Regions from separate parts of the Pseudoxanthomonas sp. SGT-18 genome, predicted to be linked through region 1. Evidence: predicted binding sites of a transcription regulator. Region 1 holds the regulator's gene; the other holds the start of a gene.

Region 1 (7,398 bases):
CACCGTGGTCGCCACCCACCTGTCCCACCTGGTGCGCGAGCACGCCCCGGAGCTGCTGGGGCACGAGGAGGTGCAGCAGCTGCTGGCCACCCTCGCCCGCAGCGCGCCGAAGCTGGCCGAGGACCTGGTGCCCAAGACCCTGCCGCTGTCGGTGGTGGCGCGGGTGCTGCAGAACCTGCTGGTGGAGCGGATCCCGGTGCGCCAGCTGCGCAAGATCGCCGAGGCCCTGCTCGAGCACGGCGCCTACAGCCAGGACCCGGCCGTGCTCACCGCCGCGGTCCGCAACAGCCTGGGCCGCTTCATCGTCCAGGAGATCGCCGGCGCCTCGCCGGAGCTGCCGGTGTTCACCCTGGCCGCGCCTCTGGAACGGGTCTTGCAGGAGTCCGCGCAGGGCAACGGCGCCGCGGCGCTGGAGCCCGGGTTGGCCGAACGCCTGCAGCAAAGCCTGGCCGAGTGCGCCGGGCGGCAGGAGGCGAAGGGCGAACCGGCGGTGGTCCTGGTACCGGCCACCGTGCGCGCCTCGCTGGCGCGGCTGGTACGCCACAGCGTGCCGTCGCTGTCGGTGCTGGCCTACACCGAGGTACCGGAGGACAAGCGGCTGAAGCTGGTCGGAACAATCAACTGAAAGCCGTGATTGGGGATTCGTGGTTCGTGATTCGAAAAAGCGGATCGCGGCGGACTGGGAAGGAAGTGGGATGAACAAGGCAACAAGAACACGGATACGGACAGGCCGCGGAGGCCCGGCATCTGCTTCTTCCAATCACCAATCACCAATCACGGATCACGGCCCCTAACCATGAAAATCAAGCGTTTCGTTGCCGCCGACATGCGTACCGCGCTGCGGATGGTCCGCGCCGAGCACGGACCGGATGCCGTGATCCTCTCCAACCGCCGCACCGAGGAAGGGGTGGAGATCGTCGCGGCCAGCAACTACGACGAGGACGCGGTGCAGCGGGCCCTGATCGAGGCCCAGCGCGCCAGTGAACCGGCGCCCGCACCCGCGGCCCCGACGCCGGCCGCCGCCCCTGCCCCTGCCCCTGCCCCTGCCCCTGCCCCGCACGACTTCGCCGCCGCCATGGCCGCGGCCCTGGCCACCCCGACCGCGCGCGCGGTCTCGGTGCTGCCGCCGGAGGTGGTCATGGCGCATCCTGCCGCCCCGGCCGGTCCCGCCCCCGCGGCGCCTGCGCCCGCCCCGGAACCGGCGCCCCCGGCCGCCAGTCCGGCCCCGACCCTGGCCGCGGTGCCGGCCCCGGTGGCGCCGGCCGACGACGAGCAGCTGCGCGCCATGCGCGAGGAACTGGCGCAGATGCGCGCCATGATCGAGCGCGAGATGCACCGCCTGACCGACGAGCGCCTGCGCGGCTCGCCGGTGCGGCTGGCGGCGATGGAGCTGATGGAGGACTACGGCTTCGACGCCGGGATCACCCGCGACATCGTCCTGGAACTGCCGGCCGACACCCCGATGCACCGCGGCCGCGGCCTGATGCTGGGCCTGATCTCGCGGCGCCTGCCGGTGTGCCCGGTGGACCCGCTGGAGGCCGGCGGCGTGATCGCCCTGGTCGGCCCCACCGGCGCCGGCAAGACCACCACCATCGCCAAGCTGGCCGCCCGCTTCGTGGCCGAGCACGGCCCGCGCGACATCGCCCTGGTCACCACCGACACCTCCCGCATCGGCGGTCGCGAGCAGCTGTACGGCTACGGCCGCCAGCTGGGCATCGCGGTGCACGAGGCCGACAGCGACGCGGCCCTGATCCAGCTGCTGCAGCGCCTGCAGGACTACCGCCTGGTGCTGGTGGACACCGCCGGCCTCGGCCAGCGCGACCGCGCCCTGGCCAACCAGCTCAACTGGCTGCGCGCCGCACGCAACGTCAGCACCCTGCTGGTGCTGCCGGCCAACTCCCACTTCGCCGACCTGGACGAGGTCGTGCGCCGCTTCGGCCCGGCCCGCCCGCAGGGCGTGGTCCTGACCAAGGTCGACGAGACCGGGCGCCTGGGCAGCGCGTTGTCGGTGGTCGTGGACCACCAGCTGCCGCTGACCTGGGTGACCGACGGCCAGCGGGTCCCGGAGGACCTGCACCGGGCCAATGCCGCCAGCCTGGTGCTTCGCCTTGAAGATCTGCGCCGGGCTGCCGATAAGCCGAACATCCCGGAGGCCGACCATGCCGTCGCCTGAGTCCCGCCCCGCAACCCCGAGCCCCTTCCGCCCGACGATGAACCACGCACCGCTCGCCCCCGTCCGCAGCATCGCCATCACCGGCGGCAAGGGTGGCGTGGGCAAGACCAACCTGTCGGTCAACCTGGCCGCCTCGCTGGCGGCGCTGGGCAAGCGCACCCTGCTGCTGGACGCCGACCTGGGCCTGGCCAACGTCGACGTGCTGCTGGGCCTGTCCCCGCAGCACACCCTGGCCGACCTGGTCGCCGGCCGCTGCGAGCTGGAGGACGTGATCCTGGAAGGCCCCAACGGCATGCTGGTGGTGCCGGCCGCCTCCGGGCGCCGGCACATGGCCGAACTGCAGCCAGCCCAGCACGTGGGACTTGTCAATGTTTTCAATGACCTGCAGCGTGATCTTGACATTCTGGTTGTAGACACTGCCGCCGGCATCACCGACAGCGTGCTGACCTTCTGCCAGGCCGCCCAGGACGCGGTGGTGGTGGTCTGCGACGAGCCGGCCTCGATCACCGACGCCTACGCCCTGATCAAGGTCCTGTCCCGCGAGCGCGGCGTGGACCGGGTCCAGGTGGTGGCCAACATGGTGCGCAGCCCGGCCGAGGGCCGCGGCCTGTACGACAAGCTGTCGCGGGTATGCGAGCGCTTCCTCGGCGACGTCTCGCTGAACTTCCTCGGCGCGGTGCCGCAGTGCGACTGGCTGCGCATGGCGGTGCAGCGCCAGCAGGCCGTCGCCACCGCCTACCCGGCCAGCCCCTCGGCCCGCGCCATCGCCGAGATCGCCCGCCGCGCGGCGCGCTGGCAGGCGCCGACCGCCCCGCGCGGCAACATCGAGTTCTTCGTCGACCGGATGATCCGGCAAGGCGCGGTCGCATGAATGCCGTGGCCGAATACCGCGCCGTGCGCGGCAGCAACGACGACGCCATCACCCGGCATGCCGACCTGGTGCGGCGCATCGCCCACCACCTGGCGGCGCGCCTGCCGGCCAGCGTCGAGGTCGACGACCTGATCCAGGCCGGCATGATCGGCCTGATCGAGGCCAGCCGCAGCTACGACCCCGACCAGGGCGCCTCGTTCGAGACCTACGCCTCGATCCGCATCCGCGGCGCGATGATCGACGAGATCCGGCGCGGCGACTGGGTGCCGCGCTCGGTGCACCGCCGCGCCCGCGACGCCGCCGCCGCGGTGCGCGAGATCGAGCAGGCCACCGGCCGCGCCGCCGCGCCGCAGGAAGTGGCGGCCAAGCTGGACATGCCACTGCCGGAGTACCTGCGCCTGCTGGAGGACGCCTCTCGCGGCCAGGTGCTGAGCCTGGACTCGCACGTGGAGGACCACGGCGACGTGCAGGTCAACAGCAACAGCCCCACCCCGCAGCAGCTGCTGGAGCGCAGCGATTTCGGCCGCGAGCTGGCGGCGGCCATCTCCAACCTGCCCGAGCGCGAACAGCTGGTGCTGTCGCTGTACTACGAGCAGGAGCTGAACCTGAAGGAGATCGGCGCGGTGCTCGGGGTCAGCGAGTCCCGGGTGTGCCAGATCCACGGCCAGGCCGTGCTGCGCCTGCGCGGCCGCCTGTCCCAGTACGAATCACGTGATGCCGGTCTGGACGACGACTGAGCACGCAACGCCAAACGGAGCACGAAGTGAACAAGAACATGCGGATCCTGATCGTGGACGACTTCTCGACGATGCGACGCATCGTCAAGAACCTGCTCAACGATCTGGGCTACAGCAACACCGCCGAGGCCGACGACGGCCACACCGCGCTGGCGGCCCTGCGCGCGCAGCCGTTCGACTTCGTCATCACCGACTGGAACATGCCGGGCATGACCGGCATCGAGCTGCTGCGCAGCATCCGCGCCGACCCCAAGCTCAAGACCCTGCCGGTGCTGATGGTCACCGCCGAGGCCAAGCGCGAGCAGATCCTGGAGGCCGCGCAGAACGGCGTGAACGGCTACATCATCAAGCCGTTCACCGCGCAGACCCTCGAGGAGAAGCTCAACAAGATCTTCGAACGGCTGGCGGCGACGGCATGAGCACCACCGCATCCCCCGAGCGTGCGGCGCTGGTCCAGCGCCTGCACGACGCCCTGGAAGCCCTGGACCGCGGCGACGAAAGCGCACTGCGCGCCGAGATCGACGCCCTGGCCGCCGCCCGCACCCGTCCGCTCGTGCAGGGCCTCGGCCGGCTGGCGCGCGAACTGAGCCAGGCCCTGGGCGAACTGCCGGAGGTCCCCGGCGCCGACGACCATGGCGTGGAGGGGGTCGAACTGGACGACGCCTGCGCGCGCCTGGACCACGTCATCGGCATGACCGAGCAGGCCACCCACCGCACCCTGGACCTGGCCGACGAATGCCGCGCCCTGGTCGAGGGCCTGCGCGCCGAAGGCGTGACCGACGGCCAGGACCAGGTGCTGGACCGCATCCGCCGCAACCTCACCGAGATCGCCCTGACCCAGAGCTACCAGGACCTGACCGGGCAGATCATCCGCCGCGTCGCCGGGATCGTGCGCCGCGTCCACGAAGGCTTCGGCGAACTGGGCCTGCCGCCGCGCGCCGAGCCGCGCGAGCCCGCGCTGGCGGGCCCCGCGGTGGCCGGGCTGGACACCCATGCGGTCAGCCAGAACGACGCCGACGCCCTGCTGTCGGAACTGGGGCTGTAAGCCATGAGCGGTGTGACGCCCGAAATCGCCGCGGACTTCATCGTCGAGGCCCAGGAGATCCTGGACCGGCTCGGCGAGCAGCTGGTGGAGCTGGAGCGCGCGCCCCAGGACAGCGAGCAGCTCAATGCGGTGTTCCGCGGCTTCCACACCCTCAAGGGCGGTGCCGGCTTCCTCGGCATCCAGCCGATGGTCGAGCTGTGCCACGCCGCCGAGGAAACCCTGGGCGCCGCCCGCTCCGGCACCGCCGAACTGGACCCGCTGCACTTCGACGCCGCCCAGCGCTCGCTGGACTGGTTGCAGGCCATGCTCGACGCGGTCGCCGCCGGCACCGAGCCGGAGCACGCGCCGCCGGAGCTGATCGCGCAGTTCGCCCTGGTCGCGCCGCCCGCGCCGCAGCCGCAGGCCGCGCCGCAGCCCGTGGCGGCGCCCGCGCCGGCCGGCGGCGACGACCTGATCAGCGACGACGAGTTCGAGGCCCTGCTCGACCAGCTGCACGGCAAGGCCGCGCCCGGCGCCAAGCCCGCAGCCGCGCCCGCGCCGGCCACCGCGGCTGCGGACACCATCACCGACGACGAATTCGAGGCGCTGCTGGACCAGTTGCACGGCAAGGCGCCGCCCGGGGCCAAGCCGCTGCCGGCCGCCGCGCCGGCCCCGGCACCGGCGGCCGCTGCGCCGCCGCCCGCTCCCAACCCCGTGCCGCAGCCGGCCGCCCCGCGCCCGGCCAGCCCGCCCCCGCGCGCCGCCGCCGCGGGCGAGGCCGAGCACACCGTGCGCGTGGACACCCGCCGCCTGGACGCGATCGTCAACCTGATCGGAGAGCTGGTGCTGGCGCGCAACCGGCTCAAGACCCTGCGCGCGCGCCTGCGCGACGACGAACTCGACCGCGCCGTGGCCAGCCTCGACGTGGCCACCGCGCGCCTGCAGTCGGCGGTCATGCGCACGCGCATGCAGCCGGTGGGCAAGGTGTTCTCGCGCTTCCCGAAGGTGGCGCGCGACGTCGCCCGCTCGCTGGCCAAGGAAGTCGAACTGGAGATGGTCGGCGCCGACACCGAGCTGGACCGCAACCTGGTCGAGGCCCTGGCCGATCCGCTGGTGCACCTGGTGCGCAACGGCATCGACCACGGCGTGGAGGCGCCGGAAGTGCGCGAGGCCTCCGGCAAGCCGCGCGTGGGCCGGCTGCGCCTGGCCGCGCAGCAGGAAGGCGACTACGTCACCATCGAGGTCCAGGACGACGGCGCCGGCATCGATCCGGAGCGCCTGCGCGCCAAGGCGCGCGAGAAGGGGCTGCTCGACCCGGAGGCCGCGGCACGCCTGGGCGCGGACGAATGCCTGCAGCTGGTGTTCCTGCCCGGCTTCTCCACCAAGACCCAGGTCACCGACATCTCCGGCCGCGGCGTGGGCATGGACGTGGTGCAGTCGCGCATCCGCGAGCTGGGCGGGCAGATCCAGATCCAGTCCGAGCTCGGCCGCGGCACCCGCTTCCTGATCCGCGTCCCGCTGACCCTGGCGATCCTGCCCACCCTGCTGGTGCAGGCCGGCGAGGCGGTGTACGCCCTGCCGCTGGCGCGGGTGCAGGAGGTGCTGCACGCCAAGCCCTCCGCGCTGGGCTGGTTCGACGGCCGTCCGGTGATGGACCGCCAGAGCCATACCCTGCCGCTGGTGGACCTCCGCCGCTGGCTGGGGCTGGAGCCGCTGTCCGGCAACGGCGCCCTGACCGTGGTCGTGCTGCAGATGGGCGACGCCCGCTTCGGCCTGATCGTCGACCAGGTGCGCGGCCGCGAGGAAGTGGTGATCAAGCCGCTGCCCAAGGCCCTGCGCGGCCTGCCCGGCTATGCCGGCGCGACCCTGATCGGCGACGGCCGCCTGGCGCTGATCCTGGACGTCGACGGCCTGCGCGCCAGCAGTCCGTGAGCGCGCGGCGCACGCCGTGCGCGTGCGCCGTTCCGCGCAGCCGCGCGCCGGCGGCGATGCCGGCGGGCGTTCCCGCTCAAGTCCCAGTCCACGTGCGCCGATAACCCGACATATGGACATCCTCAGCCTCATCGGTCTGCTCCTTGCCCTGGTCGCGCTGATCGGCGGCGCCATCCTCAAGGGCGCCGGCCTCGGTTCGCTGTGGTCGGCCGCCGCGTTCGTGATCGTGATCCTCGGCACCTTCGCCGCGATCTTCGTGCACACCCCGCCGCCGGTGTTCAAGCGCGCCCTGGGCATCGTCGGCTGGGTGCTGCGCCCGCCGGCCGCCGACCGCGCCGCGCTGATGGCGCAGATCCTGGAATGGAGCAACATCGCCCGCCGCCAGGGCCTGCTGGGCCTGGAGCAGCAGGTCGGCGAGCAGGAGGACCCGTTCCTGAAGAAGGGCCTGCAGATGCTGGTCGACGGCGTGGAGCCGGAGCAGATCCGGCACATGCTGGAGATCGACCTGGAGAGCCAGGAGAACCAGGAGCTGGCCGCTGCCAAGGTGTTCGAGGGCATGGGCATCTACGCCCCGACCCTGGGCATCGTCGGCGCCGTGTTCGGGCTGATCGCGGTGATGAAGAACCTGGCCGATCCGTCCAAGCTCGGCCACGGCATCGCC
Region 2 (7,398 bases), on a different contig from region 1:
TCCGGGTCCAGGCGCCCGGCGGCCACCTCGCGCGCCAGGGCGCGGGCGGCGAAGGCGATGTCCTGGCGCCCGCCGTAGCTGGCGGCAACGGCCAGCTCGAGGCGGCCGTTGCCGGCGGTCTGCGCCTCGGCGGCGGCCATGCGCTCGCGGATCGCCGGGGAAAAGCGCTCGCGGTCGCCGATGAAGCGCAGGCGCACGCCGCGCTTGTCCAGCGCCCCGACCTCGCGTTCCAGCGCGCCCAGGAACAGCTTCATCAGGGCGTTGACTTCCTCCTCGGGCCGGCCCCAGTTTTCGCTGGAGAAGGCGAACAGGGTCAGCGCCCCGATGCCCCGGTCCAGGCAGAAGTCGATGGTGCGCTCGGCCGCGCGCGCGCCGGCGCGGTGGCCGACCACGCGCGGGCGGCGGCGGCGCTGCGCCCAGCGGCCGTTGCCGTCCATGATGACGGCAAGGTGGCGGGGGACCGGGGTGCGTTCTGGGGCGGACATGAGGGTCATGCGGATGGCAGACCGCTCAGACCGCCATCAGTTCCTGTTCCTTGGCCTTGACCACCTCGTCGACGTCCTTGATCGCCTTGTCGGTGATCTTCTGGATCTCGTCCTCGGCGCGGCGCACGTCGTCCTCGCTGATCTGCTTTTCCTTCAGCAGGTCCTTGACCTTCTGGTTGGCGTCGCGGCGGATGTTGCGGATGGCGACCTTGGCGTCCTCGCCCTCGCCGGCCACGACCTTGGCCAGCTCACGGCGGCGCTCCTCGGTCAGCGGCGGCAGGTTCAGGCGGATGGTGGTGCCGGCGGTGTTGGGGGTCAGGCCCAGGTCCGAGCCGAGGATGGCCTTCTCGATCGGGCCGACCATGCCCTTGTCCCAGGGCTGGATGACCAGGGAGCGGGCGTCGGACACGGAGACGGCGGCCACCTGCGACAGCGGGACCTCGCTGCCGTACGCGCTGACCCTGATCGAGTCGACCAGGCCGGTGGAGGCGCGCCCGGTGCGGACCTTGACGAGGTTGTGGCGCAGGGCCTCGATGCTCTTGGCCATGCGTGCCTGCGCGTCTTGCTTGATTTCGTTGATCATCGCCGTGTTTCCTGGTGGAGCCGAATCGGCCGATTATACGGGTAATGCCATCCCTGGCCCCGGGCGCGGCGGCAAGGCACGAAAAAGGGCCGCGCGTGCGCGGCCCTTCGCGGGGTCGGGGTGCGGCGGCCGCGGTCAGCGGCGGGCGCGGACCAGGGTGCCGATCGGCTCGCCGCGCAGGATGCCCATCAGGTTGCCCGGCACCGACAGGTCGTAGACCCGCAGCGGGATGCCGTGGTCGCGGCACAGGGCGAAGGCGGCGGTGTCCATCACCTGCAGGTCGCGGGCGATGACCTCGTTGTGGTCCAGTTCCTCGAAGCGCACCGCGTCGGGGTGCTTCTTCGGGTCCTTGTCGTACACGCCGTCGACCTTGGTGGCCTTCAGCAGCAGGTCGGCGTTGATCTCGATCGCGCGCAGGGCGGCGGCCGAGTCGGTGGTGAAGAACGGGTTGCCGGTGCCGGCGGCGAAGATCGCGATGCGGCCCTTCTCCAGGTGGCGCACGGCGCGGCGGCGGATGTAGTCCTCGCACACGTCGTTGATCTTGATCGCGCTCATCACCCGGACCTTGCCGCCGAGCTTCTCCAGCGCGTCCTGCATGGCCAGGGCGTTGATCACCGTGGCCAGCATGCCCATCTGGTCGCCGGTCACCCGGTCCATGCCGCCGGCGGCCAGGCCGGCGCCACGGAAGATGTTGCCGCCGCCGATCACCAGGGCGATCTCGGCACCGGCCTCGCGGGCCTCCATCACCTCGCCGGCGATGCGCCGGATCACCACCGGGTCGATGCCGTAGTCCTCCGACCCCATCAGCGCCTCTCCCGAAAGTTTCAGCAGCACGCGACGGTGGACGAGATCGGACATGGGGGGCCTCGGGAGTGGGGTGGACAAACGCGGGGATTCTAGCGGAAACCCCGGCGCCTGCGCCCGCACATCCTCACTGCCCGTGCTGGCCCACCTGGTTGCGGCCGCGGCGCTTGGCCAGGTACAGGGCCTGGTCGGCGGCCTGGAGCATGGCGCGGGCGTCGGCGAACGGGCTGTCGTGGCCGTCGCGGCTGGCGACGCCGGCGGAGAAGGTCACGTACAGCGGGTGGCCATCGACCACCGCCATCGGGGTGCGCGCGGTCTCCTCGAGGATCCGCCGCAGCACCCGTGCCGCGGCGGCCTCGTTGGAATGGGCCAGCACCACCAGGAACTCCTCGCCGCCGTAGCGCGCGACCAGGTCGGTGCTGCGCAGCAGGCGCTGCAGGGTCTGGGCGAACTGGCGCAGGACCTGGTCGCCGACCAGGTGGCCGTGGCGGTCGTTGATCTGCTTGAAGCCGTCCAGGTCGACGAAGGCGATCGACAGCGGCTGGCCGGCGGCGCTGGCGGCGGCGAACTCGCGCTCCAGCGCCTCCTCCAGCTGCATGCGGTTGTAGACCCCGGTCAGCGGGTCGCGCCGGGCCTGTTCGGTCAGGTGGCGGATGTGCTCGCGCGAGGCGTCGGCCTCGCGGCGGGCGCGGGCGGCCTCCTGGATCTCGCGCAGGTTGCGCAGCACCAGCAGCTCGCGCGCCTGCTCGATGATCGCCTGCAGGTGCGCCGGCTGCACGATGCGCATGTCGAACAGGGCGCCGAAGCCCTGCGCCGCCGAGGCCATCTGCGCCAGCAGGCTGTCCAGGGTGCCGGGGCCGCCGATGCCGCCGGCCTCGATCCGGGCCTCGGCCGCGGTGCGCAGGGCACCGTCGGGGTCGTCGTCGGCCAGCCACAGGGTGGCCACCGCGCCGGAGGCGAACACGCACGCCTGGAAGGCGTTGGCCGGGGCCGGGCAGCCCTCGCTGGCGGCGATCGCGTCGCACAGGTGGTCGGGCAGCTGCCACTGCCGGGCCAGCCAGGCGCCGGCCGCGGCATGGTCGTCGCCGAAGACCTCGCGCTCGCGCTCCAGCGGTGCCGGGACGCGGCCGCCGTCCTGCAGGGCCAGCCAGGCATCGGGGCGGGCCTGCAGCAGGGCCAGGGCGCCGATGTCCTGCAGCAGGCCGGCCAGCATCAGGTCCTCCAGCCGTTCCAGCCCGGCGTGCTCGCCCAGCAGGCGTGCGGCCAGGGCCGACAGCACGCTGCGCTTCCACAGCCGTTCCTGCTCGGCGGCGGCGCCGTCGGTGGCGCGCAGGCCGCGGGCCAGGGAGAAGCCCAGGGCCAGGCTCAGGGTGGCGTTGAGGCCCAGCATGGTGGTCGCCTGGGCCAGGGTCTCGACCCGGCGGCGCCCTGCGTACAGCGGGGAATTGGCCACCCGCAGCAGGCGCGCGCTGAGCGCGGGGTCCATGGCGATCACCCGCGCGGCGGTGGCCAGGTCCGCGTCGGGGTCCTGGGCCAGTTCGATGATCTGCAGGGCGATCGCCGGCGGCGACGGCAGGTTGCGGCAGTGCACGAGGCTGGCTTCGAGGTCCGGGTGCATCGTCTGTGGCTGTCAGGGGGAAACCTGCCGCCGTGGCGTGGGTCCACGGTCCCAACGTGGCGGTCCATGCGCTGGCGCATGGCTGCCTCCGCTACCGGTATCGGCTGGCTCGCCGGGGCCTTTAATGCGGAAAAGCCGCGGCGGGGCCGCGGCTTTTCCTCGGGGACTGCGCCAGGAGGCTGATCAGGCCAGGCCGGCCTGCTTCATGACCTCGGCGGCGAAGTCGTCTTCCTTCTTCTCGATGCCTTCGCCCACGGCCAGGCGCTCGAAGCGGACCACCTCGGCGCCGGCGGCCTTCAGCACCTGCTCGACGCTCTGGTTGGTGTCCAGCACGTACGGCTGGCCGTACAGGGTCACCTCGTTGACGATCTTGTTGATCTTGCCGGAGATGATCTTCTCCAGGATCTCGGCCGGCTTGGCCTTGTCCTTCTCGGACATCTTGGCCAGCTCGATCTCCTTCTCCTTGGCGATGAACTCGGCCGGGACGTCGGAGGCCTTGATGTGCGGCGGGTTCATGGCCGCCACGTGCATGGCGATGCCACGGGCCAGCTCGGCGTCGCCGCCCTTGACCTCGACCAGCACGCCGATGCGGCCGCCGTGGACGTAGGCGGCGACGTTGTTGGCGCTGTCGATGAGGGCCAGGCGGCGGACCTGCACGTTCTCGCCGACCTTGGCGATGACCGCGGCGCGGGCTTCCTCGACGGTCTCGCCGGAGGCCAGCTTGGCGGCCTTCAGGGCCTCGACGTCGGCGGCGCCGGAGGCCAGCGCGGCCTGGGCGACGGCCTCGGCGAAGGCCAGGAAGTTGGTGTCCTTGGCCACGAAGTCGGTCTCGGAGTTGATCTCCACCAGCACGGCCTTGCCGCCGTCCTGGGCGACCGCGATGCGGCCGTCGGCGGCCACGCGGCCGGCCTTCTTGTCGGCCTTGGCCAGGCCGGCCTTGCGCAGCCACTCGGCGGCGGCGTCGATGTTGCCGTTGTTCTCGGTCAGGGCCTTCTTGCACTCCATCATGCCGGCGCCGGTGCGCTCGCGCAGTTCCTTGACCAGGGAAGCAGTGATTTCCACGGGAATTCCTCTCTAACGGGATGAAGGTGGCTCCGCGCCGGGGCGGAGCGGGCGGAGGGCCGTCGCGCATGCCTGCGCGGGGCGGCCCGCCCGCAAGCGGGCCTGCCTGGGGCGGGCCCGCGGGGGGATGGCGGCCGCGCGGGGTGGCCGCCGGGTGCGGCTTACTCGGCCGCGGCGGCCTCGCCTTCCTCGGCCTTGCCCTTGCGCGGGCCCTTCTTGGCCGGGGCGCGGCGGGCGCCCTTGGCCTCGTCGGCCTCGATGAAGTCGCTCTCGGTCACGGTGGCGGCGTGCGGGGCGGCGGCCTTGCCCTCCAGCACCGCGTCGGCGGCGGCGCGGGCGTACAGCTGCACGGCGCGGATGGCGTCGTCGTTGCCCGGGATCGCGTAGTCGACCAGGTTGGGGTCGTAGTTGGTGTCGACCACGGCCACCACCGGGATGCCCAGCTTCTTGGCTTCCTTGATGGCGATGTCCTCGTGGCCGATGTCGATCACGAACAGGGCGTCGGGCAGGCGGTTCATGTCCTTGATGCCGCCCAGCGAGGCTTCCAGCTTCTCGCGCTCGCGGCGCAGGCCCAGGACCTCGTGCTTGACCAGCTTTTCGAAGGTGCCGTCGGTCTCGGCGGCCTCCAGCTCCTTCAGGCGGGCGACCGACTGCTTGACGGTGCGGAAGTTGGTCAGGGTGCCGCCCAGCCAGCGCTGGGTCATGTACGGCATGCCGCAGCGCTCGGCCTCTTCCTTCATGGCGTCGCGCGCGCTGCGCTTGGTGCCGATGAACAGGATGGTGCCGCGCTTCTGCGCGATGCCCGAGATGAAGTTCATCGCGTCCTGGAACAGCGGGACGGTCTTCTCGAGGTTGATGATGTGGATCTTGCCGCGCGCACCGAAGATGTACGGGGCCATCTTCGGGTTCCAGTAACGGGTCTGGTGGCCGAAGTGGACGCCGGCTTCCAGCATCTGGCGCATGGTGATCTGGGGCATTGCAGAACTCCTGGCAGTGGAACCGCCCCGCGGCCTGTCTGGGCAATGTGCGGGCGCCCGGGCGTGGCGCCGCGGGCATGGGTTCCGGGGTTGGGCCTCCCTGGCGCTTCCGTGGCCGAACCTGTCTGGCAGGCACCCCGGCACGGGCATTGGCGTCAGGTGTGTATTCGCCGGCCGGGACGGAGCCCGGTACCCTGCGCCCGGCGTGGGCGTCCCCCTGGCGGGGGCAAACAGAGACGCGGAAGTATACCTGCCGGGGCGGGGGCGGGGCAAACGACCCGGGGTGCGGGGGCGTGGCAGGCCGCGTGCGGGCGCGGAAGGGCCGCCGGAGGGGCGCGAATAGGCGATAATCCCCGCCATGACCCTGCACCTCAAGACCCCCGAAGAAATCGAGAAGATGCGCGTCGCCGGCCGCCTGGCCGCCGAGGTGCTGGAAATGATCACCCCGCACGTGAAGCCGGGGGTGAGCACCGAGGAACTGGACCGCATCTGCCACGACTACATCGTCAACGTGCAGGGCGCGATCCCGGCCAACGTCGGCTACCGGGGCTACCCCAAGGCCACCTGCATCTCCGTCAACAACGTCATCTGCCACGGCATCCCGAGCGCCACCAAGGTCCTCAAGGACGGCGACATCGTCAACATCGACGTCACCGTGATCAAGGACGGCTGGCACGGCGACACCAGCCGCATGTACTACGCCGGCACCCCGTCGGTGATGGCCCGGCGCCTGGTCGAGACCACGTTCGAGGCGATGTGGCGCGGCATCCGCGCGGTGAAGCCGGGTGCCACCCTGGGCGACGTCGGCCACGCCATCCAGAGCTACGCCGAATCCGAGCGCTTCTCGGTGGTGCGCGAGTACTGCGGCCACGGTATCGGCAAGGTCTACCACGACGAGCCGCAGGTGCTGCACTACGGCCGCCCGGGCGAGGGCCTGGTGCTCAAGCCGGGCATGACCTTCACCATCGAGCCGATGATCAACGAGGGCACCCGCTACACCCGCGTGCTGCCCGACGGCTGGACCGTGGTCACCAAGGACCGCAAGCTCTCCGCGCAGTGGGAGCACATGGTCGCCGTCACCGAGGACGGGGTGGACGTGCTGACGCTGGCGCCGGGCCAGCAGCCGCCGGCGTGAGCGGTCCCGGCCCGGTGGACGTGGCTGGCGTCGCCGCGACCAGCGACGCCGACTGGGCCGCCACCGCCCGCGCCCAGCTGGCCGCCGCCGACGCGCGGCTGGCCCGCCGCTACGGCCCCGAGGCCGACATCGACCGCCTGCTGGCGCTGCGCGCGCGCGCGGTGGACCTGGTCCTGCGCCAGGCCTGGGCGCGTTGCCTGGGCGAGGCTCCCGGGCTGGCCCTGTTCGCGGTGGGCGGCTACGGCCGCGGCGAACTGTTCCCGCGCTCGGACATCGACCTGCTGGTGCTGGCCGAGGCCGGCGCGCAGCAGGCGCACGAGGCCGCGCTTTCCCGCTTCTTCGCCCTGGCGTGGGACGCCGGCCTGCCGGTCGGCCACGCCGTGCGCTCGCCCGCCGAGTGCACCGCCGCGGCCGCCGACCAGACGGTGATGACCGCGCTGCTGGAGGCGCGCCCGCTGGTGGCCGACGCCGCCGCGCAGGCGGCCCTGGCCGACGCCATCTCCCCGCAGCGGGTATGGCCGCCGCGCGAGTTCTTCCTGGCCAAGCGCGAGGAGCTGCAGGCGCGCCACCAGCGCTTCGGCGACACCTCCGACAACCTCGAGCCCAACATCAAGGACGGCCCCGGCGGCCTGCGCGACCTGCACACCCTCGGCTGGATGGCGCTGCGCGCGTTCGGCGTCAGCGACCTGCACGCGGTGGTGGAGCTGGGCCACCTGGGCCAGGACGAGGCCGCG

The links. The regulator FliA, encoded in region 1, starts transcription of late flagellar genes. The targets are predictions, from matches to a motif close to TAAAGTTTNNCNNNCNNNGGCCGATAA.
Region 2: the regulator FliA is predicted to act here: its motif matches at 3,588-3,614, upstream of EIM47_RS07425 (GGDEF domain-containing protein).

The regions. Positions count from the first base shown of each region.
Region 1 is NZ_RRYJ01000009.1:146,719-154,116, forward strand. It holds gene flhA (flagellar biosynthesis protein FlhA) at 1-625, shown strand, start outside; gene flhF (flagellar biosynthesis protein FlhF) at 797-2,173, shown strand; gene EIM47_RS12950 (P-loop NTPase) at 2,211-3,044, shown strand; gene EIM47_RS12955 (RNA polymerase sigma factor FliA) at 3,041-3,781, shown strand; gene cheY (chemotaxis response regulator CheY) at 3,808-4,200, shown strand; gene EIM47_RS12965 (protein phosphatase CheZ) at 4,197-4,826, shown strand; gene EIM47_RS12970 (chemotaxis protein CheA) at 4,830-6,737, shown strand; gene EIM47_RS12975 (flagellar motor protein) at 6,850-7,398, shown strand, end outside.
Region 2 is NZ_RRYJ01000004.1:111,545-118,942, forward strand. It holds gene uppS (polyprenyl diphosphate synthase) at 1-485, opposite strand, end outside; gene frr (ribosome recycling factor) at 511-1,068, opposite strand; gene pyrH (UMP kinase) at 1,204-1,926, opposite strand; gene EIM47_RS07425 (GGDEF domain-containing protein) at 2,000-3,490, opposite strand; gene tsf (translation elongation factor Ts) at 3,674-4,552, opposite strand; gene rpsB (30S ribosomal protein S2) at 4,714-5,529, opposite strand; gene map (type I methionyl aminopeptidase) at 5,888-6,664, shown strand; gene glnD ([protein-PII] uridylyltransferase) at 6,661-7,398, shown strand, end outside.